Regions from separate parts of the Pseudoalteromonas sp. NFXS53 genome, predicted to be linked through region 3. Evidence: predicted binding sites of a transcription regulator. Region 3 holds the regulator's gene; each other region holds the start of a gene.
What was found. The regulator sigma-54, encoded in region 3, starts transcription at its own class of promoters, with help from an activator protein. The targets are predictions, from matches to a motif close to GTTGGCACGNNNNTNGNNT.

Region 1 (5,850 bases), on a different contig from region 3:
AATGAGTTAGTAGACTTGATTAGTGCTCAACGTAACTTCCAGGCTAACTCTCGTGCCTTAGAAGTTAACTCGACGTTACAGCAGAACATTCTACAGATCCGATAATTACTTAAACCCTCTTTCACAAAGGCCGCAACAGCGGCCTTTCTTTTCTTTTTTATACGTCAAAATTAGATTGGCACTTTTATTGCTTTATTAGGTTTAAGATTAATTTTTAGGCCAATGTAATGGATAAAATGCTGTATATCGCAATGTCAGGCGCCAAACAAAGTTTGCGTGGTGTGGCATTAAAAGCGAATAACCTAGCCAATGCCAATACCACAGGCTTTAAAGCTGACTTTGCTCAAGCGCGTTCTATGCAAGCGTTTGGTGAAGGTTTACCAACGCGGGTGTTTGCGATGCAAGAACGCCCAGGCACCAATATGACTATGGGTGCAGTTGTTGAAACAGGTCGAGATTTAGACATAGCTGTAGACCAAAAATCTTGGATCAGTGTGTTAGATGGTTCTGGAGAAGAAGCGTACACAAAAGTCGGTACTTTAAACATCTCTACTGATGGGGCGTTAAGAACGAGTCACGGCCGTCAAGTAATTGGCGAAGGTGGCCCAATTATTTTACCTGTGCCTGTTGATAAGGTGGTATTTAGTGACGATGGCTCAATTCAAGTTCGTCCTCAAGGAGCTCCGGCTAACTTTTTAGAAGTAGTTGATAGATTGAAAATTATTGAGGCTGATAACAGTAAATTGCAAAAGGGCAATGATGGCCTGTTTCGTCCAAGAGAAGATGCGTTAGAAGATGGCTTTTGTGGTTTTTGTGACATATCTCCAACGGCTCGAGTTATGAGTGGCATGTTAGAGATGTCTAATGTCAATCCAGTGCATGAAATGACCGATATGATCAACCATCAACGTCAATTCGAAATGCAAATGAAATTAATGAAATCGGCAGAAGAAATGGACGAGAAACACGTTCAGCTTCTGCGTATTGTTTAATGAGTGAGGTATAAGTTATGAACCCAGCATTATGGATCAGTAAAACAGGCTTAGATGCCCAGCAAACTGATATTTCGGTTATCTCGAATAACCTCGCCAACGCCAGTACCGTTGGCTACAAAAAAAGCCGCGCGATTTTCGAAGATCTGCTTTATCAAAACATCAATCAGCCAGGTGGTCGCTCTTCACAAGATACCGAGCTACCGTCAGGTTTGATGTTAGGTGCTGGTTCAAAGGTTGTTGCGAACCAAAAGAACTTCTCACAAGGTAATATGCAAAGCACCGAAAATTCACTGGATTGGATGATCCAAGGTCCTGGATTTTTTGAGATTCAAATGCCAGACGGCACGGTTGCTTATTCTCGAAATGGTCAATTCACTACAGACGAAAATGGTCGTGTTGTGACTTCAGGCGCGGGTTTTCCTGTTCAGCCAGAAATGAATGTGCCAGACGATGCAAAGTCAATTAGCATCTCACAAGACGGTGAAGTGTCAGTAACGATAGCTGGGCAAGCAGAAAATGTCGTTATTGGGCAGTTAGTGATCAGTGACTTTATTAACCCATCTGGTTTAGAGCCTATAGGTCAAAACCTTTATACAGAAACCGCAGTGAGTGGTGCGCCTGTTCAGGGCAACCCAAGTGTTGATGGTTTAGGTTCTATTGTGCAAGGTGCGCTTGAAACTTCAAACGTTAACGTGACCGAAGAGTTAGTAAATCTTATCGAAACTCAGCGTGTTTATGAAATGAACTCAAAAGTTATCTCAAAAGTTGATGAGATGCTGAGTTACATTAACCAGCAATTATAGTTCTGGAGGCTACTATGCGTATTGTAAGTTTTATCATTTTAGGCTCATTGTTTTTAACTGGGTGTGTGTCTACACAAAATAAAAACGTCGTTAAAGACGATCCTTACTATGCGCCTATTTATCCAGAGCAACAAGCTGAGCAAATTGTCGCAACAGGCTCCCTTTTTAACCCAAACTTATCAAATGATTTATATGGAGATAAAAAGGCACTCCGTGTTGGCGATATTTTGACAGTGGTACTTCGCGAGACAACATCTGCGACAAAAGCGGCAAATACCACAACTGGTAAAGCGACCTCCGCATCGCTTGACCCTGTTGTTGGGCTTGGCGGTGATAATATTAATATTGGTAGTCAAAGCCTCCAGTTTGGCATGAACTCCAGTAACTCTTTCTCAGGAGACAGCCAAGCAAACCAATCGAATAGTCTATTTGGTAATATCTCGGTGAATGTGATGCGCGTACTGCCGAATGGCAACTTAGTTGTTCGTGGTGAAAAGTGGTTAACACTTAACACGGGTGAAGAGTTTATGCGAATAGAGGGTATTATTCGTGCTGCGGATGTTAAGTCAGACAATACAGTAGAGTCGAATCGTATTGCCAATGCGCGTATTCAATATTCAGGTAAAGGTGATGGCCAAGAAGCGCAGAGCGCAGGTTGGTTAGCTAAATTCTTCTTAAGCACCCTGATGCCATTTTAAGGAACCATGATGAAAATGTTCAAAATAATGACAGTGGCTTTATTATTAGTAATAAGCCAAGCAGCGCAAGCTGAACGAATTAAAGATGTCAGCATGGTCGAAGGTGTTCGTTCTAACCAGTTAGTGGGTTACGGCCTAGTAGTGGGTTTACCTGGTACAGGGGAGCAATCTCGTTTTACAGAGCAAAGCTTTAAGGCCATGTTAAGTGGTTTTGGTATCACATTACCTGCTAACTTAAAGCCAAAAATTAAAAATGTGGCGGCAGTGGCCGTGCATGCTGAGTTACCACCTTTTGTAAAACCAGGCCAGAATATTGACATTACAGTCTCTTCAATAGGTAGCGCAGGTAGCCTGAGAGGAGGCACGTTACTGCAAACATTCCTAAAAGGGGTTGATGGTAATGTGTATGCTATTGCGCAAGGCAGTTTAATTGTGGGTGGTTTAGGCGCAGAAGGGTTAGACGGAAGTAGAGTCGTTATCAATACTCCTACAGTTGGCCGAGTTCCAAACGGCGCGACAGTTGAACGAGCCGTTGCAAGCCCTTTTACACAAGGTGATTTTATTACTTTCAATCTTAACCGTCCTGACTTTACAACAGCTAAACGTTTGGCTGACACCATTAATGATTTGGTCGGACCTAATAGTGCAAAACCAATGGATGCTGCGTCTGTTCGTGTAATAGCACCACGAGACCCTTCACAGCGCGTTGCTTATTTATCAACACTTGAGAATTTAGAGTTTAAACCGGCAGACACCTCAGCCAAAATTATTGTAAATTCACGTACAGGCACGATTGTGATTGGTAAAAATGTCAAACTACAGCCAGCTGCGATTACCCACGGAGGTCTAACAGTGACGATTTCTGAAGAGCAAATGGTGTCTCAGCCACAACCTTTAGCAAATGGCGAGACGGTTGTTACCCGTCAAAGCATCGTCGATGTGAATCAAGACGACTCAAGAGCCTTTGTATTTAATCCGGGTGTAAGCCTTGATGATTTAGTTAGAGCGATAAATGAAGTTGGCGCTGCTCCAGGGGATTTAATGGCGATCCTTGAAGCGTTAAAAGAGGCTGGTGCTATTAATGGTCAATTAGTCGTCATTTAGTGTTTCATTTATAATCAAATAGTTAGCCTCGCATTTGCGGGGCTTTTTTTTGGCTCGATTATTGCTTTGTTAGAGTATGACTAATTTAGTGTAATTGATGAGCATGAATACCAATCCGTTAGAAAAACAAAACTTCTTTGATTTAGGTGATCTTAATGCACTTAGACAAGATGCGTTGAAAAGCGGTGGCGATCAACAAGCATCGAATGAAGCACTAAAAAAAGCAGCAGAACAGTTTGAATCTATTTTTACGCAAATGCTGATGAAAAGTATGCGTAAAGCCAATGAAGCAATGGAAGATAAAAACAGCCCATTTAATTCAAGTGGTGTGAAGTTCTTTCAAGAGATGCATGATCAACAGCTTTCTTTAGAGTTATCAAAAAAAGGTAGCCTTGGTTTAGCCGATCTCATTGTTAAACAGCTTTCACCTAATGTTGATGGCTATAAACCGTCATCCGTACTTCGTAATGATGCGCAGCTTCCTATGCAAAAGCCAACATCTGAGCAACTCCCAGAGTTTATTCGTCGTCAGCCTGAAATAGCGACAGAGGTTGCTAAATCAGAAAAAGCCGATGAACAACCTCGCTTTGACTCTCCAGAGTCATTTATTAGTGAAATGTGGGAGCACGCTAAAACAGCAGCACAGAAGATTGGTTTGAACCCAGCAGTAATGATTGCGCAAGCTGCACTTGAAACAGGCTGGGGTAAGCATGTTATCGCTAAACAAGATGGTGGCAGTAGCTTTAATTTATTCAACATCAAGGCAGATAGATCTTGGCAGGGTGAGCATGCCAAAAAAATGACATTAGAGTTCGAACAAGGCTTGCCAGTGCAAAAGCACGCCAGCTTTAGAGCTTATGAATCAATAAAAGATAGCATAAATGATTATGTCGACTTTCTTCAAAGCAATCCGCGTTATAGCCAAGCATTGAACAACACAGATAAGCCTGAGCAGTATTTAGATGAACTTCAACAAGCTGGCTACGCCACAGATCCGAACTACGCAGAAAAAATAAAAAATGTCTTACAGCGAGGAGAATTTAAACAGATGTTAACGTCGCTAGTACGTCAAGGAGTTAACTAACATGTCTTTTGATTTGATGAATATTGGCTCTTCCGGTATTAGAGCAAGTACTGAGTTGTTGCAAACAACCAGTAAAAATATTGCAAACCTAAATACCGAAGGCTATGTTAGAGAGCGCACAGAGCACGTGACGTTACGCAATGGCCAAATAGGTCGTGGTGAAACCGTTAGGTTACTGAATGAATTCGCGCAAAGACAATTAAATCGAGATATCTCAAATACCACATTTTATGAGCAGTTCGTTAACGAGGCTCAGCGAGTCGATTTACTATTTGCTGAAGAGTCGAATAGTTTAGCCAACAGTATTAACTCGCTATATAACAATCTTCAAGAAAGTATCAATCAGCCATCATCGTCGGTAACGCGTTCATTATTTTTTACTGATGCACAGAGTTACTTAGACCAAGCAGCACGCTTGTCTGACATAGTTTTAGACCAAAAGAATATTGTGAATGAACAGCTAGATATTTTCGCCGAGGATGCAAACACGTATATAGAGAAAATCTCCTCTTTGAATAAAGATATCTCATCTATGAATGCAGTAGATGACAAATCAGCGGCAAATGCGGTCTTTAATGAACGAGATAAAGCAATTAAAGACCTAGCTGAATTGATGGATATTCAAGTGTTAGATGGCAAAAACGGTGAAAAGCTGGTTTTTGCAGGCACGGGTGAAGCACTTGTCATGGAAAATGGCGCATTTAGTGTCTTTGTGACCAATGGTGATCCAGATTTACAGTACAAAAAATTAGAGTTAGATGTTAGAGGTGCTAATGCTGTGCCTATGCAGATGGAATCAACGACCTTGAAAGGAAAGATAGGTGGTTTACTTGCATTCCGAGATGAGATCTTAATTCCAGCACAAAACAAGTTAGGGCAGATGACAGTTTCTTTAGCTGATGCAATGAATCAGCAAAATAGATTAGGTATGGATTTAAATGGTAATTTTGGCGGCGACATTTTTACCATTCCTAGCGTTGATGCGATGGGCTATCAAGCTAATACTGGAACAGCAAGTTTAACTGCCACACTTGAGCCGGGGCAAGGAATGTCTTTACCTGCGACAGATTTTAGAGTGACTTTTACAAGTGCAACAACTGTAGAGATTGCTGCAATCGATAACTATGGCAAAGTCGTTGGTACGCCTTCCACAGCAAACGTGACTG
Region 2 (5,850 bases), on a different contig from region 3:
AACTTCCCTGTTACCTTTAGGTTAATTTCAATTCACTCAATAGAGTATTATCAGTAGCTCGTATCAGTTATTAGAAATACGACAGTATCGCTTCTGAGTCACCAATATACTTTCCAGAGATAAATGCTTGCGGCACTGTGTCTTGGCCTGAAATCGCTTTTAAACTTGTTAGGCTAGCGTCACGGCCCAATACAATCTCTTCGAATTGAACGCCTTTACTGATCAGGTGTGCCTTAGCTTTCTCACAATAGCCACATCCAGGTTTGGTAAACAAGCTCACTGGCTGAGGTTTTTGGCAATCAGGGTTGATGTAATCAAGCATAGTATCAGCATCAGACACTTCGAAAGGGTCGCCAGGTACATCAGGCTCAATGAACATTTTTTCAATAACACCATCTTTAACTAGCATAGAGTAACGCCAGCTTCGTTTTCCAAAGCCTAAGTCAGCTTTATCGACAAGCATGCCCATACCGTCCGTGAACTCTCCATTACCATCAGGGAGTAGGGTGATGTTGTCAGCTTCTTGATCTTTCGCCCAGGCGTTCATAACGAAGGTATCGTTTACTGATAAACAAATAATGTCATCAACACCATTTTGTTTAAATGCATTTGCTAGCTCGTTATAACGCGGTAAGTGTGTAGATGAACAGGTTGGAGTAAAAGCGCCAGGCAAGGAGAATACAACTACTGTCTTGCCTTCAAAAAGTTGCTCTGTTGTGACGGTGTGCCAATCATTACCAATTCTCACAGGAAATGATACAGAGGGTATTGTTTTTCCTTCACGGTTTTCTAGCATATTATTTTCCTCATAGGTGAATGCCTTTATTATCTATAATGCACATTTAGATTAAAGTAAGTAAAACAAATAAGGGCAATCTAAAAACTAGATTACCTTTATTTTATTGTCTGAATTGTGAGTATATGAACTTATTTTAATGTGAATGACTCTGGCTCTTTAACAACCACCTTAATGACATCATTAAGCTGAATATTACTCAAAGGTCTGTCACTTAAGTTTCTAGCGATAGCACTTTGCGCATTCACTTGTTCAACTACAACTTGTTCAATGGTTTTAATGTGATGTGAAAACTGCATGCCATTTGCTGCAGTCAAATTGCTTCTGTGAAGGATTGAAAGTACTTGCCCCACTTCAAGTCCATGACTTTGCCCTAAGTTAATCACCATTCTGTCAGAGTCGATCATTAATATTTTACCTGTTGTCTTAAGACAACTTACAGCGGTGTTCAAATCTTGACTCACCTTATTGAAGATAGTTTGAATTTTTTGACCATAATCGGTTCGCCAAAACTCCTCACTATTTACATTCACAATCTTAGTTTTTTTATGTGGCCAAATACCTTGAGCGCTGTAATGCTGAGACCAGACTTGATCATTTGTTTGTGAATCAAATAGCGCAAAATCAATTTTAAAGTTGCGCATATAAGCTTCACTTTCCCAAAATGCATAATCGTTGTTCATTTTTCTGCCTTGGGAAATATCTGTTATTTGACTCAGTAACACATACTGACTGTTACTACTGCGACTTAACGTGTCAATTAAGTTGGCGTTATACTCAAACTGCTGTGCAAAGAAAGCCCTGACATCAAGTTTTCGGTCAATGTATGGGATCATTTTCACGCCTAAATTTCGCTCGTCTAAAGTATTAAATAAACGCTGTGAACTGGCTTTGGGTATGTCAAAAATTTGACCTAGCCTAGCTTGATCTGGGTGTGTCAATTGGCTTTGTGTGACAGTAATCTGTTTATTAAATTTTGATTCAATACATTGCGCTTGCTGAGGAATAATATCTAGATGTAGCGTGACAGAATATTGCTCGCCTTGTTGTTGCTCATTGATTAAGTTCACATGTTGTATCTGACCATGGGTTTTTATCTTTAACTCGTCTTGCTCGAGAACACCATCGGCAACCGTTTGAACGCTAGACACTGTAGCGCCTGAGAATATCAAAGCTTGGGTTATGGCATCTTTGACAGCCATTTGTCTCGCTGAAGAGGTGTCACCATCAACTATGCCACCATAACCGACTACCTCAAACCATTCCGCTTTTACATGAGCGCAGAACGCAAGTAGTGCAATTATTAGAATATGTTTCATCATTTCGATTCCAAACTGATTCGCTTAATAGGTCAAAAGCAATAGATGTACCAGCTTTGTTGGCGTGAAAAATGCATTGTATGAGCATACTTTAATTTGGTGTGTTTATTATGAAAGCGAAAAACGTTTTTTATTCATCATTGGTAACATGTTCTATTCTACTTTCAGGTTGTAGCTCAGTATTTGATAAACATATAGAGTATACCTACGAAGAGCCGGATTACTATCCTGTTTTACGAGCTGTGGGGTACGCACCTTTGAGTAGTCAACCAGGTGAAACGGATGTACAAAAGATGCTGATGGCAATTAAAGTGTCTAAACTGGAAGCATACAGAGAGCTTGCCGAGCAAGTACATGGTCAAAAGCTCACATCAACGATGACTGTAAAAGGGGCCATTGCGCAAACGGATGGCTTATCGAGTAAAGTCGGCGGTTTAATCAAAGGCGCTAAAATAGTGAAGACATATTCTGTCGGTGATACTTACGCAACAGAATTAGAGTTAGACATGAAAAAAGTACACGAGCTTTATATTAGTGCTATCAAACCAAGAAAAGTAAAGCGTGTGATTTATTACTAACCACAAAATGTGATTAGTAATTTTTCAAATACTAGGCTTTTAAGTTTTTAACCAACTCAGAGTTCTCACTTATCACACCACCATCTTGTCCATAGGTAACAGAAGTGGGGGCGCCGATTATTATATTTTTAAGCTCTCTAACTGCAAGCTGGGCCTGATGTGCAGCCTGTGCATTAACCTCATTTTGTTTTTTACATTGAATTAATAAAGAATTTATAGATTCTATTAAAGGTTTAATTTGCTCAGTTTTAAAAATATCTTGGTTAAAACCCGAAAGTTCTTTATCTAACTTTTGAATGGTATTAAGAAGAGTAAGTTTTTCACGTGCGATGTCTTTTAAGCCATCGCCTTTTTTGCTAGCAAGGCATGCTAGTTCAGCATCTAAAAGCTGGGTCAAAGCGTTAAGATGCTGTAATTGGTTTTCTAATTTATGATGACAAAGGTTTATTTGATCATCCATACACGTCAAACTCAAACGCAGCAATATTCTTAGCTAACTTTTCAGCATCAACCTGGTATTTACCTTCACTGATTGCTTTCTTTAGCTCCTCAACTTTTTTGCTGTCAAAAGAAGGCGCTTGTTGCGCTTTTTCTTGCAAACTTTTTAGCTGTTGTGCTTGTGGTGTTAAACTTACAGAATCCGTTGCAGCCTTTTGAGGGGCTTTAGCTGTTTCAGCTGCCACATTTGCGTCAGACTTTTGTAAATCTGTTTTTTGTTGCTTAATATTATTAAGCACACTGTTCGGCTGAGATTGCCCTTTTACATTATTAACCATGATAATTGACCCAAAAATTACTCATGCCTATCTATCGACCTGTTAGCTTATAACTTTAGTAAAAAATTAAATATTAACCTCAACAGATTCTACATCTTTTACCCGTGCGGAGATAGTTTTTCCAGACTTTTGATTTCTAACTCTTATTTGTTCACCAACATTTCCATCTTGAAGTGCTACGCCTGTTGTTTTTATCGTTAAAGTTCGAGTTTTAGCATAAATTGTTACATTGTCGCCTTTGCAAACCATACAGATATGATGGAGCCCAATGGCTGTACCAGCTCTAATTACTCGTTTACTTCTACTACCAACCAGATACTGTTCAGTGTCTAAATTACTAGCTCTAACAAAATGCTTAGGTTTGTACTCAATACTGATAGATTCTTTGGTAATTAACTCCCCTTTATTAATTGCTTGGGTCGTCACTATCACAGGGTGAAGCTCTTCAATTCTAACATGCACAAATTGAGTCCAGCTTGATATGTCTTCGCATTTCACTTTTACAGTAACTTGTCTGTTAAAAGGCGGGATAGCATTTGTTGAGTATAACAAAGGATTCTCACAAGCGCGTTCTGATAATCGAGCATCTAGCGGTAATGCTTTAATTGTTGTTTTGATATCAGGGTTTAGCTCAATTTGTCGAGTGATGAACCTTTCAGCTCCTTTTTCTAAGTTGGTATTTGAGTAAATTTTTGCTTGGCACATGTAGCTGGCTAGAAAACAAGCCATTGCACAAAAAATCTCATATGATTTGGTTTTTTTTAACAAACTCATGATGTTTCGACTATGCTTATCTGGAGAAACAAGGTATAAAGATTTTGCGTGAAATACCATATTCCTTCAAGGTGCTTCTATGATTAGTATCCTGAAAAGCGTATGATATTGCCAAGATGACCGATATGTAGGAGATTGAAATGGCAGGTGTTTTAGACTCTGTAAACCAGCGCACTCAGTTGGTTGGGCAAAACCGCCTAGAGTTGCTACTTTTTCGACTGAGAGGTCGTCAAAGATTTGGCATCAATGTATTTAAAGTTAGAGAAGTGCTTCAGTGTCCACCTCTCACCAGTATGCCCAAGTCAAATTCTTACATTCGCGGTGTCGCACATATTCGTGGTCAGACTATCTCAGTTATAGACATGTCTCTAGCAGTGGGTGGTCCACCCATCGAAAACATTAAAGATTGCTTTATTATCATTGCTGAATATAACCGTTCTGTTCAGGGCTTTTTAGTTGGTGCGGTTGAAAGAATCGTTAATATGAACTGGGAGAAAATCATGCCGCCACCAGATGGTGCGGGCAGGTACTCTTACTTAACGGCTGTGACAGAAATTGAGAATGAATTAGTTGAAATACTAGACGTAGAAAAAATTCTTAACGAAATATGCCCTGTTAATACTGAAGTCAGCGAAGAAATAGTGTCTGATGGTGAAATGCAAAAAGACCTGGGTGAGCGAATTGTATTTATTGCAGATGACTCTGCAGTTGCAAGAAATCAGGTGAAACGTGCGCTGGAGCCGTTAGGTGTTCAAACAGAGTTAGCAAAAAATGGCAAAGAAGCTTTAATTAGGCTAAAAGAGATAGCTGAAGTTGATTGTCAAAATGACATTACTGAGCGTGTAGGTTTACTTATTTCAGACGTAGAAATGCCTGAAATGGATGGCTATACGCTAACAGCGGAAATAAAAGCAGACCCTAAATTAGCCCCTTTGCATGTAATTTTACACACTTCATTAAGTGGGGTGTTTAATCAGGCTATGATTGAAAAAGTTGGCGCTGATGATTTTATTGCAAAGTTTAACCCTGATGAATTAGCAACGGCGGTTAAAAAATGGGTTCATTGTGACTAGATAACGGCGGTAGTATCTTGGAAAATAAAAACCTTCAACAAGGCGAATATGACCAGTTCAGAACTTTCTTAGAGCAGCAGTGCGGGATTGTTCTTGGAGATAACAAACTTTATTTGGTAAAAAGCCGTTTAGCTCCGCTGATGGCTCGCTTTGGTGTGGACTCTCTTTCTGCGCTTGTCGCTAAAACACTGAGTCCTCATGAACGTCAGCTAAGAGCTGCAGTTGTTGATGCCATGACCACAAACGAAACTCTTTGGTTTAGAGACACTTACCCTTTTGAGTTGTTAAAAAGTAAAATTTACCCAGAATTGAAAGATACCCGCAGGGGCTTAAAAATCTGGTCAGCGGCAAGCTCTTCAGGCCAGGAGCCATATTCTATTGCGATGGCGACGCAGGAGTATCAATCTCAAAACCCAGGTGCACTGAAAATGGGTGTGCAGATTGTTGGTACTGACATATCAAACACCATGCTTGATATGTGTAAAAATGCAGAGTACGACTCATTGGCTTTGGCACGAGGGTTGTCAGTTGAAC
Region 3 (5,850 bases):
TGAATTAGCAGCCTGTATTGCTGGCGTATTAAAAAATGAAGATGACCTAGCAATGGGCAACATTATTGGCTCAAATATTTTTAATATTCTCGCAGTACTTTCTATTGCGGGGATCTTAAACCCAGCAGTTATCGATGCAAACATCGCACAACGCGACATTTACATTATGCTAGGTGCGACGCTCATCTTAATCGCGATGAGCCTAAGCCTTAAAGGCACTCGCCGCATCAACCGCGTTGAAGGGGGCCTACTTCTTGCCGCGTTCATCGGGTACATGTATTACATTATTTAGTTGTTGGAGTGCACATGACTGCTGAACAATTTACTAAAACGGCTTTAAATGTCATCGATATTGAAAAACAAGCCATCGATGAAATTACACAATATATTGATGAAAGCTTTGTTAAAGCATGCCAAGCTGTTTTTGACTGCCAGGGCAGAACCATAGTCATTGGTATGGGTAAATCAGGGCACATAGGCAACAAAATAGCTGCAACGCTCGCCAGTACAGGCACCCCTGCTTTTTTTGTTCACCCTGGTGAAGCAAGCCATGGCGACCTCGGTATGATCACCAAAGACGATGTGGTGTTACTGATCTCAAATTCAGGAGAGACCAGCGAAGTCGTCAATATTATTCCTGTTATAAAGCGCATTGGTGCAAAAACCATTGCCATGACTGGCAATCCTAATTCTTCAATGGCTAACCTTTCTGATATTCATTTGTGTATTGCGGTCTCGAAAGAAGCCTGCCCACTGGGGTTAGCACCAACAGCGAGCACGACGGCCACACTGGTCATGGGTGATGCACTTGCCGTTGCCCTACTAGAAGCGCGTGGCTTTACTGCCGATGATTTTGCACTCTCTCACCCTGGTGGTTCACTCGGTCGACGTTTATTACTGACCTTAGATGACATCATGCATCAAGGTGAGCAAATGCCAATCATCGAAACGGGCAAACTTATCAAAGATGCGTTATTCGAAATTTCGAGCAAAGGCTTAGGCATGACTGCAGTTATTGATGAACAAGGTATTTTGGCCGGTATTTTTACCGACGGAGACTTACGCCGTATTATTGAACAAAAGCTCGATTTGCACAGCGCAAAAATTGATGATGCAATGACTGTTAATTGCACAACGGCTAAAGCCGATATGCTCGCAGCAGAAGCATTAAACATTATGGAAACCAAACGTATTAATGGCTTAATTGTGGTTGATGAAACTAATCGCCCAATTGGCGCTCTGAATATGCAAGACTTATTAAAAGCAGGAGTCATTTAAATGCAATTTGCCGACTTATATCAGCCAATCAGCGAAGATGTGGTATCTAGAGCGAAGCAAATTAAGTTGCTTATTTGTGATATTGACGGCGTATTCTCTGATGGCCGTATTTACCTTGGCAATAATGGCGAAGAATTAAAGGCATTCAACACCAAAGATGGCTTTGGCATAAAAGCACTGATCAATGCTGGAGTTGAAGTTGCCGTCATCACCGGTCGCCATTCACAGATTGTTCAGCAACGTATGACTAGCTTAACAGTAAAGCATATTTACCAAGGGCAAGAAGACAAGGTGAAAGCCTACGAAGAGCTGAAAGCAAACCTAAACCTGACAGATATCGAGATCGCTTACATTGGTGACGACGGTCCTGATTTACCAGTGATGGAACAAGTGGGTTTTGCTGTGGCCGTAAACGATGCACACCCAATTATTCGCAACCTTTCACACTACACGACTTCGCTGCCTGGTGGATTTGGTGCTGTGAGAGAGTTAACTGACTTGCTTATGTTGTGTCAAGGTCACACACTCGGCACATCAGGAACAAGCGCATGACGGTCAACCGCGTCATATTATTAATTATTTTTGCACTGACCATGTATTGGATATGGTCACCGTATTTTGATCAACCTAAAAAGCAAAGCTCGACTGAAGAAGAGAGCATAGCCACGCCTGATTATGTTGCTACAGATCTAAAGCAAACCAAATATTCTGAAGCCGGCATACGAAATTACTTAGTTGAAGCAAATAAAATGGAGCTTTATCAGCAGCTCGGTTTTAGCCACTTTACATCACCGACATTCACCCTGTTTAATGGCCCTCAAAATTGGCAACTTTCATCCAATGAAGCCACTTTATATGAAAATAACATGCTGATCTTAGAGGGAGATGTTAAAGCCCTAAATTTAACTGAAGGTGCAATGATAAGCCAAATCAGTGCAGACCATATTCAAGTTGATATTACTCAGCGCAGCATGCGCTCAGATCTACCCGTAGAAATTGTGGGCCCTCATTTAAATATAAAAGGACAAGGCCTCAATGCCGACCTCAATACTGAAATTATTGAGCTCATTAACCATACGCGAACCATTTATTATGACCAATAAACTACTTCTTTCACTGCTACTACTCGGCTTTTCTAACTTTACTTTGGCTGAAACAGCTCCTATGTCACAAGTATCAATTAAAGCAGGTAAGCAGCAAGCACAATTAAAGACAAACATTGGTATCTTTGAAGAAAATGTTGAAATCATTCATGGCAACCGTGAAATTTATGCAGATAGATTAGAAGTACATCAGCGTGAAGAGCTCGGTGAGAACAAACAGCTTTTAGTCGCAACAGGCAAACCAGCTCGCTTTATCGAAAAGCAGCCTGATGGCACAGTATTAAGTGCCAGCGCAGAAGAAGTCAGGTATGACGTTGCAAATCGACTGCTTACCATCAAAGGCAAAGCCGAAATCAATCAAGCAGGTCAAGTTATCAAGGCTGAAGCAATTATTTATGACATCGAGAAGCAACTGATCAGTGCTGAGCAGAATGAACAAAACAAACAACGTGTACACACGATTTTAGTGCCCGAGAAAAAGGCATCAAAGTCTAACCCTGAACAAGGTCAATAAGCATGAGTGTGTTAACTGCCACAGCCCTAGCAAAAAGCTATAAAGGACGCCAAGTCGTAAAAAATGTCAGTTTGAGTGTGGAAGCTGGGAGCATTGTTGGTCTTCTCGGCCCTAATGGCGCAGGTAAAACCACCAGTTTTTACATGATCGTTGGTCTTGTGCCTAGCGATAAAGGTAAAGTCACCATAGATGACGAAGATATCACTTTGCTACCTATGCACAGTAGAGCACGTATGGGCATAGGTTATCTGCCTCAAGAATCTTCCATCTTCAGAAAATTGACTGTGTATCAAAATTTAATGGCAATTTTAGAAACGCGTAAAGACCTCAATAAAGTACAAAGAGAACAAACCCTAGACGACCTATTAGATGAATTTAATATTCAACATATTCGGGACAGTCAGGGCATGGCTTTATCAGGTGGTGAGCGTCGCCGAGTTGAAATTGCTCGCGCTTTAGCCGCAAACCCTAAATTTATTCTTTTAGATGAGCCTTTTGCTGGCGTTGATCCGATTTCGGTGTTAGATATAAAGAAAATTGTTGAGCATTTAAAAAACCGCGGCATTGGTGTCCTCATTACAGATCACAATGTAAGAGAAACCCTTGATGTTTGTGAGAAAGCTTATATTGTTTCACATGGTGAATTAATCGCGTCAGGTACGCCTGAATCAGTTTTAGCTGATCAAACCGTAAGAGACGTCTACCTAGGTGAACAATTCCGTCTATAGTTAAAGCAAGACATAATCCAAATAACAAAAAGGATTGTTAGAAATACATGAGGCAATCGCTACAGCTGCGCATGGGGCAGCAACTAACCATGACACCACAATTGCAACAAGCAATTCGCTTACTGCAATTGAGCACACTAGATCTACAGCAAGAGATCCAAGAAGCGCTGGATAGCAACCCTTTACTCGAAGTAGATGAATCGGAATTAGAGCCAAGTGCTGATGGCAATGATTCAGACAAAGCGACCAAAGATGCTGATTCTATCGAGCAACTCTCTAATTCTGCTGATGATGGTCACGGTGATGAACCGACCAGCGATTACGAACTCGATAGCGATGCCGCACTGAGTAAAGACACTGTCAGTGACGATCTCGCTATGGATGTGACATGGGACGAGTACATGAGTGCAGCACCGAGCACCAGTAGCGGCCCAATGCCTGAAGACGAAACTGTTTATCAGGGGGAGACCACTGAAACATTACACGAATATTTAATGTGGCAATTAGAACTCACGCCATTCAGCCCAACCGATAAAGCCATTGCCGTTGCCATTGTTGAAGCCGTTGATGATGCAGGTTTGCTTACTGTTAGTACCGAAGAACTCCTAGAAAGCATTAATGAAGGTAATGACGAAGAGCTAATTGAACTTGACGAAGTTGAGGCTGTATTAAAGCGTATTCAACTCTTTGATCCTGTAGGTATTGCAGCTCGCTCATTACAAGAATGCTTATGTATTCAACTCAACCAGTTTGATGCTGATACGCCTTTCATTGCTGAAACAAAAATGGTGTTAAGCGAGCATATTGATCTACTGGCCAGCCGTGATTACCGCACTATCATGAAAAAGACCAAGCTCAAAGAGCCTGAGTTAAAAGAAGTGATGACACTAATCCACAGCCTTAATCCTAAACCTGCTGCCAGTATTATTCGTGAAGAATCTGAGTATGTTATTCCTGATGTGTCAGTGAAAAAGGTAAAAGGTCGCTGGGTTGTTGAGCTTAATCCAGAATGTATGCCTAAAATAAGGGTTAATGATCATTACGCAGCAATGTCACGCTCAGTAAAATCAAGCACTGACAGCCAATTCATTCGCTCTCACCTACAAGAAGCTAAATGGTTTATTAAGAGCTTAGAAAGCCGTAATGACACTTTAATGAAAGTTACTAATTGCATTGTGCAACAACAACAGGCATTCTTTGAACATGGACCTGAGGCAATGAAGCCTATGGTTTTGAATGATGTTGCTGAGATGGTCGAGATGCACGAGTCTACCATTTCTCGTGTCACCACTCAGAAATACATGCATACACCCCGTGGCATTTTTGAGCTGAAGTACTTCTTCTCAAGCCACGTAAGCACTGAAAACGGAGGTGAATGCTCATCGACTGCGATTAGAGCATTGATCAAAAAGCTAATTGCTGCAGAAAATACTGCTAAGCCATTGAGCGACAGCAAAATTGCAGATATATTGGCAGAACAGGGAATCAAAGTGGCACGTCGTACAATTGCAAAATACCGCGAGTCACTCTCTATTCCACCGTCAAATCAGCGTAAGAGCTTGATTTAAGACGTAAACCAAGAGAAGGAAAATGCTTATGCAACTAAATTTAACTGGTCGTCACGTAGAAATCACAGATTCATTAAGAGACTATGTAAACACGAAGTTTGCAAAGCTAGAAAGGCATTTTGATCACATAAACAACGTTCACGTGATCTTAGATGTTGAGAAGCTGGTACAAAAAGCAGAAGCTACCGTTCATTTAAATGGCGGTGAAATTTTCGCTTCAGATGAACACTCTGATATGTACGCAGCTATTGATAAACTCGTTGATAAACTCGATCGCCAAGTTATCAAACATAAAGAGAAATTAACTCGACACTAACCATGAAACTTAGCTCGATTATCAACAAGGACTGCAGTAAAGCTGCGGTCCTTTTTAATAGCAAAAAACGCGCGCTTGAGTATATCAGTGAATTAGCGAGCGAACACCTTCCTGAACATAACGCCCACGAAATATTAGATGCATTCCTAACGCGAGAAAAACTAGGCAGTACAGGCATAGGCAAAGGTATTGCTATTCCTCATGGCCGCTTAGCAGGCATTGATACTATTTTTGCTATTTTAGTGACCAATCAAAGCGGTATTGATTTTGACGCAATAGACAACCGACCTGTCGATATTCTCTTGGCAATGCTTGTACCTGAAGGTAATAATGCAGAACATCT
Region 4 (5,850 bases), on a different contig from region 3:
GCCGCGTAGATTATCTGCACGAGCATAAAACTGACTCTCTCTATCTTGAGGGTTCGCAATCTGCGCGCGGTACAGCTTTAACTGCTCAATCCCCACTTGATACTCGCCTTCTGCACTTGGCCAAATCCAAGCTGTTGAGCTGATGTTAAACTGTGGCTGAGCTTTTTTAAGTGCTGGGTGTTCTGTAGATTGAGATTGAGATCGGCTGAAGTCTTTTCGCATCGACAGAGCCAAGTCTCGTACCATTTCAAGGGCACCATACTCCCACGCTGGCATATTATCCATTAATACGCTCGGTGGCATTTTATCATTTGATAAATATCCACCTGGCTTATTTAGTAAGGTCTCACTTACTTCAATAAGCGCTGTTGACGTGACATAACCAGGTACTAATTTAACTTGTTGCTGCTCAGCAGTTTGCTTTGCCTTTTCAACGACATTGAATGCTGCTGGCTCAAAGCTCCAGTAGACCGCGATTAAGTAGCCGATTACAACTAAACCAGCTAACCCGCCTGCAATTTTTCCTAAATGCTGTTGCATAAACCCTCCTTAATGGTGGTTATGATGAGAATTTTTTGGCTTTTCAAAAGTATCTTTCAAAGATACGACTTCTACAAAACTATACAATCTGTCGCCGTTATCAAAATATAACGTCAACTTGCGCTTTTCACCGACTTTTAATTTATGCTCAGGCTCAAAAGCCATTAAATGAAAACCACCCGGTTGAAACACAATTTGCTGATTCGCTGGTAATTCAACTGATTCGACTCTTTGCATGCGCATCATGCCATTCTTGTGCACATGCTCATGGATCTCAACACGCCCAATACCACGGATCGTTGCTTTCTTAAGAAAAACCGATTTATCCATTGGGTTATGAATAGTGAAATAAGCTGCAGTTGATTTTGCCGCTGGTAAGAATGTACGAATTTGAGCATCTGTCACCATGAGTTCTTTTTGTACGTGACTATGGTCGTGGCTGTGGCCTTCGTGTGCCTGCGATAAACCAGAAAGTAATAGTGCCGCAGCCAGAGAAAGGGTTCTTAAAAACATGCTTATTCCTTTGAAAAAGTTTAACTTGCAACATCATAGCATGAAAAATCAAGAAACCGCTTTGATCTAGTAGAGATCTAATATACTGCTGTCTCTTCCTTAAGTAACCACGCCAGCCCAACAAGCATCAGCAAAGGTAATGCAATAAAGATAGAATTAAATAACAATGCTAACACTAGCCCAATGAGCACCACTAACACTAACCCTATTACACCCACACTAACCAAAGCCACCAGCGCGATCACAGCAATAATGCCAATCAATAACGCGAATAGCTCAATTCCGACCCAGCTTATTTCCCCAATGAATTCAGGCATCGCAAAGAACATAACAGGTGTTTGAACCCAGCTTAATGCGCTAATAAATAGTAATGCTGCTAATAAAATCAATGCTGTTTTCATAATTACCTCCTACGCCTTTACAACTTAATATCTAGCTATTACTGCTTTGGCCACAGCACAGCGCATAATCCGTATGCCATCACAGTCATCATTGGAAACTTTAAAAATACCAACAAAGTTAATACTCGAGTTAGCCATACTGGTAGATCAAAACGTTCTGCTAGCCCAGCACATACGCCTGCAATTTTCTTTCGCGCTAAAATACGACGACATGTTTTCGTTGTTTGTTGCATATTCATAACCTTACTCCTGAAAAATTAGAGAGGCGCCTCGTTGCGCCGAGCCTGTCAAAACGAATTAATACCTAGCAAACTTTTGCTTACTACGCAGAAGTTGATGCTTCTGAAGCTTGCTTTCCTGACACTTTTTGCTTCAGTGCAGCCAGCTCTTCACTCAGCTTTTCGTCTTGCTCCATTTGTTTGAATTCTTGATAAACATCATTTTTACCAATATCGTAGCTTTCAACTTGTGCTTCGATACGCTCCACTTTCTGTTCTAGTTGTGAAAAGCGTGCGCAAACATTTTGTACTTCTTCACTATTTAACGTGCTACGTACTTTTAATCTTGCTACTGCACTATTTTGTGCTCTGTAAAATTGCTGCTGTTTTGCTTTTACCTCAGCAATTTTATTACTTAGCCTAGCGGCATCTTCATTCAACTTGTGTAGCGTATCTTCTAATTGTGCCGCTTGCTTTTGGTTTTCTTCCTGAGCGTCTACAAGCTTTTGCTTTTCGATAAGTGCCGATTTTGCTAGATCATCACGACCTTTACTTACCGCTAGCTCTGCTTGCTGCTGCCAACGTTCGATACCTTTTACAAAGTCATCATGCTGGCGAGATAAGCCTTTCTGCTCTGCGATGATCTGTGCAGCAGTTGAACGACACTCAGCCAAGGCATCTTGTAACTCACTCTCAATCTGCGCAGTCATTTTTTGTGGATCTTCTGCTTTGTCTAAAAACGCATTAATTTCTGATTTAATAAGATCTTCAATTCTGTCGATTAAGGCCATGTTCTGCTCCTATGCATTTGGCAATTGGGTTACTAAAGCTATTCCAATCTTTGTGCCAAAAGATAAAAGCAAATAAAAACATAAACTTAATGATTTTTGAGAGTTTTTATATAAGAGACAAATTTCATGATTTCGTTAAATAAACTAAAAAGTAGTCAATTTAGTCAGTGGGGAGTAGTTAGCGAGTTGCGAGTTATCAGGATAAACCTAAATTTTTGTCACCCTGAATTTATTTCAGGGTCTATCTTATCAATAATGGATCCTGACCTTCGCCAGGATGACAATCCAACAACAGAAAAATCTAGACATGTAGACGCGGGTTTATCCCGCGTACTTTTACACGAAACTTAAAGTCATCGAATATAAAAACAAAGAAGCCGCTGATTTAGCGGCTTCTTTTAACACTTTCAAAGACTAAACTTACAGTTCAGGCACGAACGTCAGTGCTTTTTCCATTACTTCAATACCAGAACCTTTTTTATGGCCATTTTCTGATAAATGACGTCGATACCCTCTCGCACCCGGCTGGTTTTGGAAAATACCTAACATGTGGCGAGCAATATGCCAGAAATTCGCGCCTTGACTCATTTGCGCTTCAAAGTAATCATACATGCTGCGAACCACTTCATGGCGCGTTTGTGTAAACGCTTCACCACCGTACAACAACTCATCAACCTGCGATAACATAAATGGGTTACTGTAAGCTTCACGACCGACCATAACACCATCAATATGCGTTAAGTGATGCTGACATTCTTCAATGGTTTTAACGCCACCATTAATACTAATGTGTAAATCTGGGTAATCTTTTTTCAACTGGTACACACGCGGATAATCAAGCGGTGGGATCTCACGGTTTTCTTTTGGACTTAATCCCTGTAACCAAGCCTTACGCGCATGGATGATAAAATCATCACAACCCACATCTTTAACCGCTTCAATCAACGTGGTTAAAAACTCATAGCTATCTTGCTCATCTATACCGATACGTGTTTTTACTGTAACAGGCACATCTGTTTGCGCTTTCATCGCAGCAACACACTCAGCCACTAGCTGCGGCTCAGCCATTAAACACGCACCAAAGCGACCGTTTTGAACACGATCAGACGGACAACCTACATTTAGGTTAATCTCGCTATAACCATATTCATCGGCTTTCTTCGCGCACTTTGCCAATGCTTCAGGATCTGAGCCACCTAGTTGCAGCGCCAAAGGTAACTCATGTTCACCAAACGCCAAATAATCACCTTTACCAAACAAAATGGCACCGGTTGTGATCATTTCTGTATACAGCACCGCATGTTTAGACAATTTTCTGTGGAAAGTTCTGCAATGACGGTCAGTCCAATCCAGCATGGGTGCAACAGAAAAACGGCGGTCTAGTGCTTGAGTCGTCACAAATTACCTCTAACTATATGATCTTAATGCAAAGCATTGGCAGCTTTGATTGTATAAGGTTTGAATTAGGCAGAGCCTAAAATTAGCAGCAAATTATACCATTCATTAACAGATATAAAAACGGCCACATAATGTGGCCGTTTTAGAATATATGATATGACTATCGTAAAAATTAATACCCGTTAGGATTATTGCTTTGCCAGCGCCAAGTATCTTCCATCATTTCATCGATGCCACGCTCTGCTTGCCAACCTAGCTCACTGAGGGCCTTTTCTGGTGCAGCGTAACACGCTGCGATGTCACCTGGGCGACGCGGTTTAACTTCGTAAGGAACTGGCTTGTTGGCCGCTTTTTCAAAAGCGGTGACCATTTCGAATACTGAGTAGCCGTTACCTGTACCTAGGTTGTAGATATGTGCGCCTGCTTCTGCATTGATTTTATTTAACGCCTTTAAATGACCAATAGCTAAATCGACAACATGAATATAGTCACGAACACCAGTGCCATCTTTGGTATCGTAGTCGTCACCAAAAACACCTAGTTGTGACAATTTACCTACTGCTACCTGTGAAATGTAAGGCAGTAAGTTATTTGGAATACCATTTGGATCTTCACCAATGCGACCAGACTTATGTGCGCCGACTGGATTGAAATAACGTAAAATTGCAAACGCCCAACGTGGGTCAGATTTGGCAACATCTTGTAGTACCATTTCAACCATCAGCTTAGACGTGCCATAAGGGTTAGTAGTACCACCCACCGGGAAGTCTTCACGAATAGGTAAGCTTGCAGGGTCACCATAAACGGTAGCTGATGAGCTAAATACCAACTTAAACACGCCTGCATCACGCATAGCATCGAGTAAGCTGAGCGTACCTTGTACGTTATTTTGATAATACTCTATTGGCTTTTGAACCGACTCTCCCACCGCTTTTAAACCAGCAAAGTGGATTACTTGTTCAACACTGTGTTTCGCAAATACCGAATCTAAAAATGCTTTATCTAAGATATCACCTTGGTAAAAAGTAGCTTCTTTACCTGTGATCTCGGCAACCCGCTTCAATGATTCTGACGATGAATTACTTAAGTTATCGACAACAATCACTTCGTCGCCTTGGTTTAGTAGTTCTAAAACCGTGTGTGAACCAATATAACCCGCACCACCTGTTACTAAAATTGCCATCACTAGCCCCTAAAAACTGTTTATCCTAAATATAATGGGTTAAATGTAACTAACATCAAAAAAGATTGCTGTGAGAATTACAATTTTTGACAAACAAATGCCATTTTACCTTGTTTGTAACTCAATCGTGTAATTTGTGAATCACAATATGAAGTAAAGTTATGCCACTGAGACACTTGCTTTGGCTGCTCAATATTGCGTGTATAAATGCGGTTATCAATGGCATAAGCAACGGTATCTGAATCAATCCAAGTGTAATCTCGTACTTGCTTTGGCATCACAAAGTGTTGTTTAACTTGCTGCGTTTTAGGTGAGAAAGTCGCAAACCAATGCTGGTTACCTTCTTGATATGTAAACGAGTAAAGCGAACGTTTTTCGTTATACGCCAAACTCCTGCCAATATCACCCGCAACTACTTTCGGTAAGTGACCGGTTAAGTCTGTATATTGAAGAGTATGCGGCTCTCCGAGGATAAACATCACTAAATCTTCAGTCTTACCCCATGCGTGGTAACCAACAGGTTCAATATGGTCGAAAATGCGTTTAGGTGCTTGGCTTTTATCGAATGGATAAAACCATAGCTTCTGTTTACCATCAGCTTCAACAACAATGCTAGATAAACCCGCTTCATGGGGATATAACGTCGGTGAGTACTCAGAAACCGGTGAATTCGTTAAATTCTCTGCGCTGGCTTTATTAAAGTCATAAAAGAATAAGTCCATCTGGCTTTTATCACCGTCACCGACTGATTGCGTAAAATAGATGCCGTCTTCTGTCACTAGGGGTTGATTGTGGTAACCCTTTGC

Region 1: flgJ (flagellar assembly peptidoglycan hydrolase FlgJ) is a predicted target of sigma-54. The motif match lies at 3,649-3,667, and genes of this name have one in related genera.
Region 2: AC1HJP_RS09115 (LPP20 family lipoprotein) is a predicted target of sigma-54. The motif match lies at 2,174-2,192, and genes of this name have one in related genera.
Region 4: AC1HJP_RS20470 (PspA/IM30 family protein) is a predicted target of sigma-54. The motif match lies at 2,505-2,523, and genes of this name have one in related genera.

The regions. Positions count from the first base shown of each region.
Region 1 is NZ_JBWVBR010000006.1:200,741-206,590, reverse strand. Features, by position in the region: gene flgE (flagellar hook protein FlgE) at 1-105, shown strand, start outside; gene AC1HJP_RS09065 (flagellar basal body rod protein FlgF) at 228-992, shown strand; gene flgG (flagellar basal-body rod protein FlgG) at 1,010-1,798, shown strand; gene flgH (flagellar basal body L-ring protein FlgH) at 1,813-2,496, shown strand; gene AC1HJP_RS09050 (flagellar basal body P-ring protein FlgI) at 2,506-3,600, shown strand; gene flgJ (flagellar assembly peptidoglycan hydrolase FlgJ) at 3,704-4,684, shown strand; gene AC1HJP_RS09040 (FlgK family flagellar hook-associated protein) at 4,686-5,850, shown strand, end outside.
Region 2 is NZ_JBWVBR010000006.1:209,900-215,749, reverse strand. Features, by position in the region: gene AC1HJP_RS09125 (glutathione peroxidase) at 71-796, opposite strand; gene AC1HJP_RS09120 (flagellar assembly protein T N-terminal domain-containing protein) at 928-2,118, opposite strand; gene AC1HJP_RS09115 (LPP20 family lipoprotein) at 2,226-2,693, shown strand; gene flgN (flagellar export chaperone FlgN) at 2,725-3,153, opposite strand; gene flgM (flagellar biosynthesis anti-sigma factor FlgM) at 3,146-3,469, opposite strand; gene flgA (flagellar basal body P-ring formation chaperone FlgA) at 3,536-4,243, opposite strand; gene AC1HJP_RS09095 (chemotaxis protein CheV) at 4,384-5,316, shown strand; gene AC1HJP_RS09090 (CheR family methyltransferase) at 5,334-5,850, shown strand, end outside.
Region 3 is NZ_JBWVBR010000015.1:18,776-24,625, reverse strand. Features, by position in the region: gene AC1HJP_RS15355 (calcium/sodium antiporter) at 1-292, shown strand, start outside; gene AC1HJP_RS15350 (KpsF/GutQ family sugar-phosphate isomerase) at 307-1,278, shown strand; gene kdsC (3-deoxy-manno-octulosonate-8-phosphatase KdsC) at 1,279-1,830, shown strand; gene lptC (LPS export ABC transporter periplasmic protein LptC) at 1,827-2,381, shown strand; gene lptA (lipopolysaccharide transport periplasmic protein LptA) at 2,371-2,895, shown strand; gene lptB (LPS export ABC transporter ATP-binding protein) at 2,898-3,623, shown strand; gene AC1HJP_RS15325 (RNA polymerase factor sigma-54) at 3,671-5,191, shown strand; gene hpf (ribosome hibernation promoting factor) at 5,220-5,507, shown strand; gene ptsN (PTS IIA-like nitrogen regulatory protein PtsN) at 5,510-5,850, shown strand, end outside.
Region 4 is NZ_JBWVBR010000031.1:16,969-22,818, reverse strand. Features, by position in the region: gene AC1HJP_RS20490 (DUF2333 family protein) at 1-540, opposite strand, end outside; gene AC1HJP_RS20485 (copper chaperone PCu(A)C) at 550-1,053, opposite strand; gene AC1HJP_RS20480 (hypothetical protein) at 1,131-1,454, opposite strand; gene AC1HJP_RS20475 (PspC domain-containing protein) at 1,493-1,693, opposite strand; gene AC1HJP_RS20470 (PspA/IM30 family protein) at 1,777-2,463, opposite strand; gene dusA (tRNA dihydrouridine(20/20a) synthase DusA) at 2,884-3,861, opposite strand; gene galE (UDP-glucose 4-epimerase GalE) at 4,034-5,044, opposite strand; gene AC1HJP_RS20455 (hypothetical protein) at 5,122-5,850, opposite strand, start outside.